DNA from 3 places in the Iodobacter sp. CM08 genome. Region 1 is predicted to be linked to each of the others. Evidence: predicted binding sites of a transcription regulator. Region 1 holds the regulator's gene; each other region holds the start of a gene.

What was found. The regulator FNR, encoded in region 1, switches genes on or off when oxygen is low (the NO sensors DNR and NnrR bind a similar motif). The targets are predictions, from matches to a motif close to TTGATNNNNATCAA.
Region 2: a site for FNR is predicted at 1,886-1,899, ahead of pflB (formate C-acetyltransferase). Genes of this name have one in related genera too.
Region 3: a site for FNR is predicted at 1,610-1,623, ahead of R6242_RS13580 (DUF3149 domain-containing protein). Genes of this name have one in related genera too.

What each region holds. Positions count from the first base shown of each region.
Region 1 covers NZ_JAWQUO010000006.1:72,430-75,699, forward strand. Annotated here, with positions in the region: gene R6242_RS04720 (sulfite exporter TauE/SafE family protein) at 1-81, opposite strand, end outside; gene hemN (oxygen-independent coproporphyrinogen III oxidase) at 86-1,492, opposite strand; gene fnr (fumarate/nitrate reduction transcriptional regulator Fnr) at 1,621-2,370, shown strand; gene R6242_RS04735 (hypothetical protein) at 2,383-3,066, shown strand; gene R6242_RS04740 (ABC transporter permease) at 3,144-3,270, shown strand, end outside.
Region 2 covers NZ_JAWQUO010000038.1:20,263-23,532, reverse strand. Annotated here, with positions in the region: gene pflB (formate C-acetyltransferase) at 1-1,761, opposite strand, end outside; gene R6242_RS18085 (peptide chain release factor 3) at 2,009-3,270, opposite strand, start outside.
Region 3 covers NZ_JAWQUO010000021.1:81,193-84,462, reverse strand. Annotated here, with positions in the region: gene R6242_RS13585 (diguanylate cyclase) at 1-1,497, shown strand, start outside; gene R6242_RS13580 (DUF3149 domain-containing protein) at 1,681-1,857, shown strand; gene R6242_RS13575 (hypothetical protein) at 1,926-3,270, opposite strand, start outside.

The DNA.
Region 1 (3,270 bases):
TACCCCACCGCACATCCCAACACAATGCCCGCCCCCTAAAAGACCCGCTAAAAACAATGCAAAAAGGTCAAACTCAAGCATTTATTTATATCAACTTTGAATATCGCCCCGCAGGTGCCGCATGGCGTAAATAACGATCAAAAATCATCGCAATAGAGCGAACTAGAAAACGCCCCCGAGGAGAAACCACAATGGAATCATCCAACACGGCAATTAAACCATCCTCTTGATACGGTAAAAGCAGCATTAATTCTTCTGCAAAATAACTTTTAAAATCAATAAAATAGGACAGCTCCAACGGTTGGAAACTCAATTCAAACTGGCACATTAATGATTGAATCACCGCAGCGCGGAGCAAATCATCGTGCGTTACGCTTAATCCACGTTCAACAGGTAAGCGATTTTGATCTAATGCAGCGTAATAAGTCGTTAAGTCCTTAACATTTTGCGAATAACAACGCCCTACTTTGCCAATTGCTGATACCCCAAAAGCCATCAAATCGCAATCTGCATGGGTGGAATACCCCTGAAAATTACGATGCAACGCGCCACGACGCTGCGCAATCGCTAGTGCATCATTAGGTAAAGCAAAGTGATCCATGCCGATATAAACATAACCTGCGGCGAGCAGCTGCTTAACACTACTTTGTAAGATATCTAGTTTACCCTCTGCGGTGGGTAGCTGCCCAGCATCAATGCGCCGCTGGGGTTTAAATCGCTCTGGCAAGTGGGCGTAGCTATATAGCGCGATGCGATCTGGCAGGAGAGTGAGCACCCTTTCTATTGTCTGATACATCGTCATTTGGCTTTGATGCGGCAAACCATAAATCAAATCAATGCTGACTGATTTAAAACCATTAGCACGGGCGGCATCAATCACCGCGCGTGTTTCTTCCTCCGATTGCACTCGATTAACTGCTTGCTGCACCGCCAAATTAAAATCTTGAATCCCTACACTCATCCGATTAAAACCAATTTTACCCAATAAAGCCACGGTGGTTGCATTCACTTTACGTGGGTCTATTTCTATGGAGAATTCACCATCGGCTTTTAAATCAAAATGACTGCGAATCCCCTCCATTAAACGGGTCAGTTGCACATCACTCAGAAATGTGGGCGTCCCCCCCCCAAAATGCAGCTGTGAGGCACGCCCACGATTCGTTAATAATGCCGCCTGCATTTGCACTTCTTTCAGTAGATAATCTAGGTATTGATCCGCCTTACCTTGATCCTTGGTAATGACTTTATTACAGGCGCAGTAGTAGCAAATCGTATTGCAAAAAGGCAGATGAAAATACAGAGATAAAGGTTTAATCACAGTACCTGGTTGTTGCTGACGAACACTCTCCTCATAGCGTTGAGCATCCATTGCAACAAATCGGTCCGCAGTGGGGTAGGATGTATACCTTGGCCCCTTGCCGCTATGCTGACTAATTAGATCTCGGTCAAAATCAAGTGACTGTAATACAGTAGCATTATCCTGAAATAACATGTTTCATCCTTATGAACGTATGCGTGCAGCTTGCCCATATTCATTTTCCATAACCTTGATCGATATCAACACAGTCGCGACAAAATCCGTGCAACTGGTGATAACGAGTACATAGATTGAATGATCCCATGAACACGACACCCCACATTCCAGTTCGCGACCTAAGTCTTAAACATCTTCGCCAAAGCTGTGTGAACTGTAGCTTGCGGGAACTATGCCTACCCATTGGGCTGTCTGCTGATGAAATGCATGAACTGGACACCTTGATCACGCAATCCAAACCCATCAAACGGGGTGAAGCGCTGTACCGTGCGGGTGAGCCTTTTCGCTCTCTATTTGCGATTCGCTTGGGCTTTTTTAAAGCCAGCGTTATTTCAGAAGACGGCCGCGAACAAGTCACTGGGTTTCATATGACGGGCGAATTAATGGGTATGGATGCGGTGAGTGCAGACCAGCATACTTGCGATGCCATTGCCTTAGAAGATAGCGAAGTCTGTGAGCTGCCCTTTACCGACATGGAAGAACTCAGCCGCCGCATTCCCGCCTTACAACATCACTTCTACAAATTGATGAGCCGCGAAATCGTTCGCGATCATGGGGTTATGCTTTTACTTGGCAATATGAAGGCTGAAGAGCGTATTGCCGCGTTTTTACTTAATTTGTCGCAGCGTTTTGCAATCCGTGGCTACTCGGCCAGCAGCTTTCATTTACGTATGACCCGTGAAGAAATCGGCAGTTATTTAGGCCTTAAACTTGAAACGGTGAGCCGCTCCTTATCTAAATTCCAAGAAAATGGTTTAATTAAGGTACAAAACCGTTTGATTGAAATCATTGATGCTCCCGCACTCAAACAATTAATTAACAACTGCCAACAATAAGCCACCATGCCTATGACTCCATCTGGACCAGTCCTCTTTCTGGCCCCTGCGGCCATTTTGGAGTCTTTGCAATCTAGGCTAAATACCGTGCCAGTGCCGCAGCTTATGCTGCTCCCCATTGGCATGCAGTCACAAATCCCCACGCTACCCACTGACGGGCTGCTACTTACGGCAGGCCATGCGAGCGTTGAACACTATTTATCCAGTGCTCATTGGGCCCATTCACAAAAATGGCAACATATTGACCTTGCCTTAGTTGGCGAGCCTCAATGCGCCGCTCAATTGGGCTGGATGCTAGCCGCCAGTGGCGAGCCTACAGCCCTCGCTTACGCAGCCCCCTTACTAGATGCCCTTGCTCCCGCAGGATCAGCAAATTGGCTGCACGCCGGAGGGCCTGGCGCGGCAAGCTTTTTAGCCCTTTTGCAAAACATCATGCTGCAGCCACTGATTGAAAGCTGGAAAGTCATTTTCCCCAATGGCAAGCCATCACCCAAGGCTGATTTAAGCAAGCTGGCTGAATTACAAACTACGCAATGGCAAGCCCTCTATCCACTCTGCCAGCAATACTTAGCCCTCAGCCAAGGGCGAGTCCACCACGCTTTTCACCCTCAACTTAATCCGTTTCAGCTACCGACACATATCGAACCTGCCGCCGCATTAGCTCAGTTTTTGATACAGTTCTTTCAAAAATCTTAATAGCGCAAATACATTAACTGAGCAAGATAAGCCTGCTTTTCTATACTCACACTTCCTCTTATTACATCTTGCCACGCATGTTGTCTGCCCTAATCAAAGCACGGCCTAAAGCGGCCATGTATCGCGTGCTGCTACGCCAATTGTATTTCTCTGGCGTTCAATCTCTTGGCGTAAGTTGCTTAGCGGGCGCGGCCATTGGCGCGG
Region 2 (3,270 bases), on a different contig from region 1:
CTGAGCCTTGATCTTATTCATGAAGGTGGTGGTGAGCCACACGGCAATATCATCTACACGGTCGTCGTTGTTACCGTAAGCAGGGTAATCGCCTTCGATTTTGTAATCGACGGCAATGCCTTTTTCGTTACGGATAACGCTAACTTTGGCGTGTTTGATGGCTGAAAGTGAATCAGCGGCAACTGCCAGACCCGCAATACCGCAAGCCATGGTGCGCAGGATATCGCGATCATGCAGGGCCATTTCGATACGTTCGTACGAATATTTATCGTGCATGTAGTGAATGGAGTTCAGTGCAGTCACGTATGTTTTTGCCAACCAATCCAGCATCACATCGTATTTGGCCATCACTTCGTCGTAATTGAGCACATCGCCTTTGAGTGGTTCAAAACCATTGGCCACTACTTTGCCGGTTTTTTCATCCACACCACCGTTGATCGCATACAGCATGGCTTTGGCAAGGTTGACCCGTGCGCCAAAGAATTGCATTTGCTTACCTACAGCCATAGCCGAAACACAACATGCGATGGCGTAATCGTCACCCCATTTTGGATTCATCAAGTCATCGTTTTCGTACTGGATGGCAGAGGTATCGATCGACACTTTAGCGCAAAATTCTTTAAAGCCTTGCGGGAAAGAAGTTGACCACAATACAGTTAAGTTAGGCTCTGGGGCCGGTCCAAGGTTGTACAAGGTGTGCAGAACACGGAAGCTGGATTTGGTTACCAGAGTACGGCCATCAAGACCCGTACCACCGATAGATTCTGTGACCCATGTTGGATCGCCAGAGAATAAATCGTCGTATTCTGGGGTACGCAAGAAGCGGATAATGCGCAATTTCATGACCATATGGTCAATCATTTCTTGGGCTTCTGATTCGGTAATACGGCCCTCGATCAGATCGCGCTCGATATATACATCAAGGAAGGTTGAGGTACGGCCAATTGACATCGCCGCGCCATTTTGCTCTTTAGTTGCAGCAAGATAGCCAAAATATAGCCATTGGATGGCTTCTTGGGCGGTGGTGGCTGGCTTAGAAATATCGAAGCCGTAAGACTTAGCCATTTGCTTGAGTTCGCCCAGCGCTTTGATTTGCTCGGATAATTCTTCACGCAGACGAATCACGGATTCGGTAAACGGAACATCATTGAGTTCAGTTTTTTCACGTTTTTTGTCGACGATAAGGAAATCAACGCCGTAAAGTGCGACACGACGATAGTCACCAATGATACGGCCACGGCCATATGAATCTGGTAGACCTGTAATCACGCCCGAGCTACGGCAAGCCATGATTTCTGGTGTGTAAGCATCAAATACGCCCATATTGTGATCTTTACGGTACTTGCTAAAGATATCTACAATTTGTGGGTTCATTTCAAAGTGATAGGCTTCAAGGCCGTTTTGCACCATGCGCAAACCGCCGTTCGGCATAATGGCGCGACGCAGTGGTTTGTCAGTTTGAACACCGACGATGGTTTCTAAATCTTTATTGATATAGCCAGGACCGTGCGCAGTGATCGATGCGCCAACGTGGGTAGATACTTCTAATACACCACGTTTACGCTCTTCTTTAAGTTGAACAGATAACTCTGTCCAGAGCTGAGTTGTGCGCTCGGTAGGGCCAGCTAAGAAACTATCATCAGCTAAATAGGGGGTGTAATTCAGTTGAATAAAACCACGGGTGTCGACTTTATCTTGCCACTCACCTGTTTTAAACCCACGCCATGCGTCAAGTTTTAGATGGTTTTCTGGTGCGTTCATAGCTGATGCTCCTATAGGCCTCAGGGCCCTGTTGCCGTGCACTTTTTTGTGCACTTAATAGATAGGCAGATGTTGTTCTGCTTAGTTCATGTAACTATCGTAGTCTGATACGTTCGGCAAAAACTTAATATAAATCAAGTTCTTGTTTTTGTAGCTTGTATAAAGTGGACTACTTTTGTTGGCAAAAAAAGGAGCATAAATTGCAAAAAAAAACAGCGCCTTATTGCGGCGCTGTTGGATTGAATATTTACAAGGTAACGGAGTGTTCTCTAGTTGCGTGAAACACAATTTTAGGCCAGCGCTCTTGAGTGAGCTGTAAATTCACTCGGCTAGTGGCTAAATAAGCAAGGCTGTTTGCGGCATCGCGGCCTAAGTTATTAACCAACTGCCCTTCAAAGTCGTCGAGCATTTTGTCATCATCACAGCTGACCCAACGGGCGGTAAAGATGGTGGTTGATTCAAACACCGCTTCTACACCGTATTCATTGGCAAGGCGCGAGGCTACAACTTCAAACTGCAGCACACCTACCGCACCCAGAATCAAGTCTGAGCCATTCAGTGGCTTAAATACTTGTACCGCACCTTCTTCACCCAGCTGCTGCAAGCCTTTATGTAACTGCTTTACTTTCAGTGGGTTTTTAATGCGCACAATGCGGAACATTTCTGGCGCAAAGTAAGGAATCCCCGTAAAGGCCAGCAGCTCACCTTCAGAGAAGGAATCGCCAATCTGGATATTGCCGTGATTAGGCAGGCCGATAATATCGCCAGCGTAGGCTTCTTCTACCTGCTCACGGCCTTGCGCCATAAAAGTCACTACTGAATTAGCGGCAATTTCACGGTTGAGTCGTAAGTGTTTGAATTTCATACCACGGGTAAATTCACCCGAGCAAACGCGCAGAAAAGCAATCCGATCACGGTGTTTTGGATCCATATTGGCTTGAATCTTAAACACAAAGGCCGAGAATTTTTCTTCAGTAGGGCTGATCTCGCGCACCGTGGCGTCCGATGTGCCTGGGGCAGGGGCCCAATCAACCAGCGCGTTTAAGATTTCGCGAATACCAAAGTTATTAATCGCCGAGCCAAAGAAGACTGGGGTTAAATCGCCCGCAAGGAATTCTTCTAGTACGAATGGATGCGAAGCACCGCGTACCAGCTCTAGCTCCATACGAGTGTTGCCAATTTCTAGCGGGAAGAGGGTATCAAGGCGCGGGTTATCTAGCCCTTCGATCACTTCTACTTCATCCAGCGGGCCTTTACCTGGCGTAAACAGCAGCACGGTATCGGTGAGAATGCTGTAAACCCCACGGAAAGTCTTGCCCATACCAATTGGCCAGGTGATGGGCGCGCAGCGGATCTTCAGCACGCTTTCAACTTCGTCTAATAGCTCGAGCGAATCACGCACTTCGCGGTCGTACTTATTCATCAACGTAATAATCGGGGTATTACGCAGGCGGCAGACGTTGAGCAGTTTGATAGTCTGCTCTTCCACGCCCTTAGCCGCGTCAATCA
Region 3 (3,270 bases), on a different contig from region 1:
AGCATTAATCACCGCGCCCTAGACTTACCCGGTAGTGGTCAGTTGATTAATCACGACTATTTTCAAATTATCCGTAACAATCCTTATCACGAAAACATTTACTCCAAGCTCAGTAGTAATCAACATAATACGGGGATTGTTGTTGCCCGCCGTGTTGAAACGGCCAAAGCCGAGTTTGCAGGGCTCATTGTGGCGAGCATTAGCCGTGAATACTTTGAACAGCTACTCAGTACAATTAGCCTAGGACAACATGGCAATATTCAGCTTATTGATCAAGAGCTGAATGTCATTGCCCAATACCCTGCTGATGTGATTAGCCCTCCCCTTGATAAGGCCATTATCCAAAATTTAATCAGCGGCAAAGAAACTGCGGTCTTAATTAATCACTCCCAAACCGCGCAAAGCGTTAGTAGCTATCACTCAATTAAAGATACGCCCTTTTTTATTGTAGCCAGTAGCTCTTCGCTTGATTATTTACTACGCTGGCGCAAAAACACCCTCTACTATTTATACGGTGGAAGCACTTTATTAATCATGGCCTTGCTCATGTGCTATTTCTTTTGGCGCTCACATCGTTTAACCCAAAATTTACAAAAAAAAGAAAAACACTTAAATGCTAGTGAAGCACGCTTTAGGCAAATGATTGAAACCAGCCCGGTAGCAATTGTTCTTGCCCGTACACCAGATTACTTTATTACCTATATCAATCATCAGGCCGCCGAGTTATTTAATCAAACACAGGCTGGTGCTTTATCTCAACGCGTATTTGAGCTTTATAAAACCAAACTTAATTTCATCGAGCAAGTTGAGAAAATACAATCTGGGCAAGCGCAGCAAAATATTGAAGTGATGCTCCAGCAGAAAGGCGGGCAACCTTTCTGGGGTAGCTTATCAATGTCGATCAGTGAAAGCGCCCAATCTAGCACGTTAATGATTGGAATTAGCGATATTACCGCCAGAAAACAACTAGAGGCAGAGCTGCAGCACCGCGCAACCATAGATAGCTTATCAGGCCTATTTAATCGCTCCTATTTTACAGACCGCGCCAATCATGAAATTGCCCGCGCCAAACGTAATCAGCAGCCATTAATCGTTATCATGCTCGATATAGATCACTTCAAGCGCATTAATGATAGTTGGGGGCATGATATTGGTGATAAAGCAATTCAAAGCCTAGCCGAGCTTTGCAAATCAACCCTAAGAGATATCGATTTAATAGGCCGGATTGGGGGCGAAGAGTTTGCTATTTTGTTACCTGAAACTACTTTAGAGCAGGGATATCCTGTGGCTGAAAGATTAAGGCAACGCATTGAGGCTCAACGGATTAATTTGCCAAATGAGCAAATATTACAATTTACCGCCAGCATTGGGATGGCTCTGTTATCTAGTGACGATCAAAAGATAGATAGTATTCTTAAACGAGCCGACCAAGCGCTCTATCAAGCCAAAAACAATGGCCGCAATCAAACCGTGATTTACAGTCAGATTTCTAAGTAAGGAAAGGCATAGAGGGATTGCCCTAGGGTCTGTTGACGTTTCACTCTTGGCTGCGTTACTGAATAACAAAAAAAATTAAAGACTAAGTATTTACGCAATTGGTATACATACCTTGATACACATCAAGCCACTCTCCCCCATTCTTCTTTTATATTAGGGCTATATAAAAGCAAGGAGAGCGAGATGGAAAACACACCACTACAAGCGCTATTTACTTCTGATATTGGCTTATTAAGCCTATTTACTATCTTGTTTATTTTAGGCATGGCGGTGTATATATTTTTTTATGTGCGCCGTAAGGTTATAGAAGATACAGCGGCTCATGCAGCTAAAAATACGGCCAACTTAAATATAAAATAAAATCATCCAGCGATGATGCAGTAGATGTAAAAAAAGGATCGTTTACTTAAATGTAAACGATCCTTTTTTTACAGTGGAACCTCAATCAGGGCGAAGGACTCTTTTTGCTCACCTGCACGATTGCCACGCCATAACACCGTACTACCCAAGGGCTCTCCACCCACACTCATCCGTAAACGGCAAGCTTCGGCCTTGCTCCCCTGCCTTAGGGTAATACCTGCAAAATACTCAAAAGAAGCCAGTGGTGCCGATGAAATATGACGCCCATCAATGCAGGAGGTTTGCCCTTGCATGGCATCTCGTAATGAATAAGATACTGCACGATAGCTTTTTGATGCATCTAGCCATGGTTGCCAGAGGCTAATTAACACTCCCCAAATCAAGGTCACACCACAAGCCCAATTGGTTACTGCCAAACGTCCTGGCGGACGTTTACGAGCAATGACAAGACCCCAGATTCCTGTTAAGCAAAGCGCAAACACAATTCCTAGCCAGCTCCACTGTGCTTGATAAGCGGGGCTCGCCTCCCGCAGCGCTCTAGCCATGCCGGTTGGCACTCCCGTATGCACGGCAAGCCATCCTAACCACAACAGCCCAGTAAAGAGACCAAAAGTCATCAAACCAAACCAGTTAAGCGCTTGAGCTGCGCCACGGCGCAAATCATCTACCCCGCTCGCAGCCAAAATAGAGAGAGGCAATAACACAATTAAGGCATGTGATTCACGTGCGTCCCCCGCCATCACAAACCAAAGCACATGCATAAGCAGCAAAACACTTGGCAACAACATCTTAGGCTGGCTTAGCTGATGACGATTTGCCCATAGCCCCCACATCGCCAAGGGTAATGCTGGCCATGCAAACCACAGTGCAATAGAAAAGAAAAAACCAAAAGCATGAAATGCTTTGAAATTAGTCAAACCACCAAACGGCCCCAAAGCATATTGGCCTAGCCACAAATCAAATACAGGCCGCGCATGCTGATAAAGATCAATCGGCCAAATTGCACTCAGGGGCACAGCAATCACTAAAGCGCACAACAAACTCACCGCATAGGACGTGCTGCGCCAAGGTTTAAATAAAAACAAAACCAAAGCAGAACTGAATGCCAATATAAATTCAGCCCAATTTCCCCCAAGCAATAATAGCAACCATGCTAGTCCTAAGATAAACCCAGCCCTAAGCGGCTGACGTAATGCATAGGCAAGACCATAGGCATGCCAAGAAAACCCTGCTAACACCAAAACCTGAGGGGAAAGATGATGCCCCCAAATAATCAAACCAATACAGCCAATCATGGTAATCACAGCAACTCGGCCATAGCGGCGGCCATAAAGCTCCCGCCCTGCCAAACCTAACCCCCACAATGCTAGTGCCATCCAAATACCCGTCGTTAAACGAGCAGCATCGTGCACG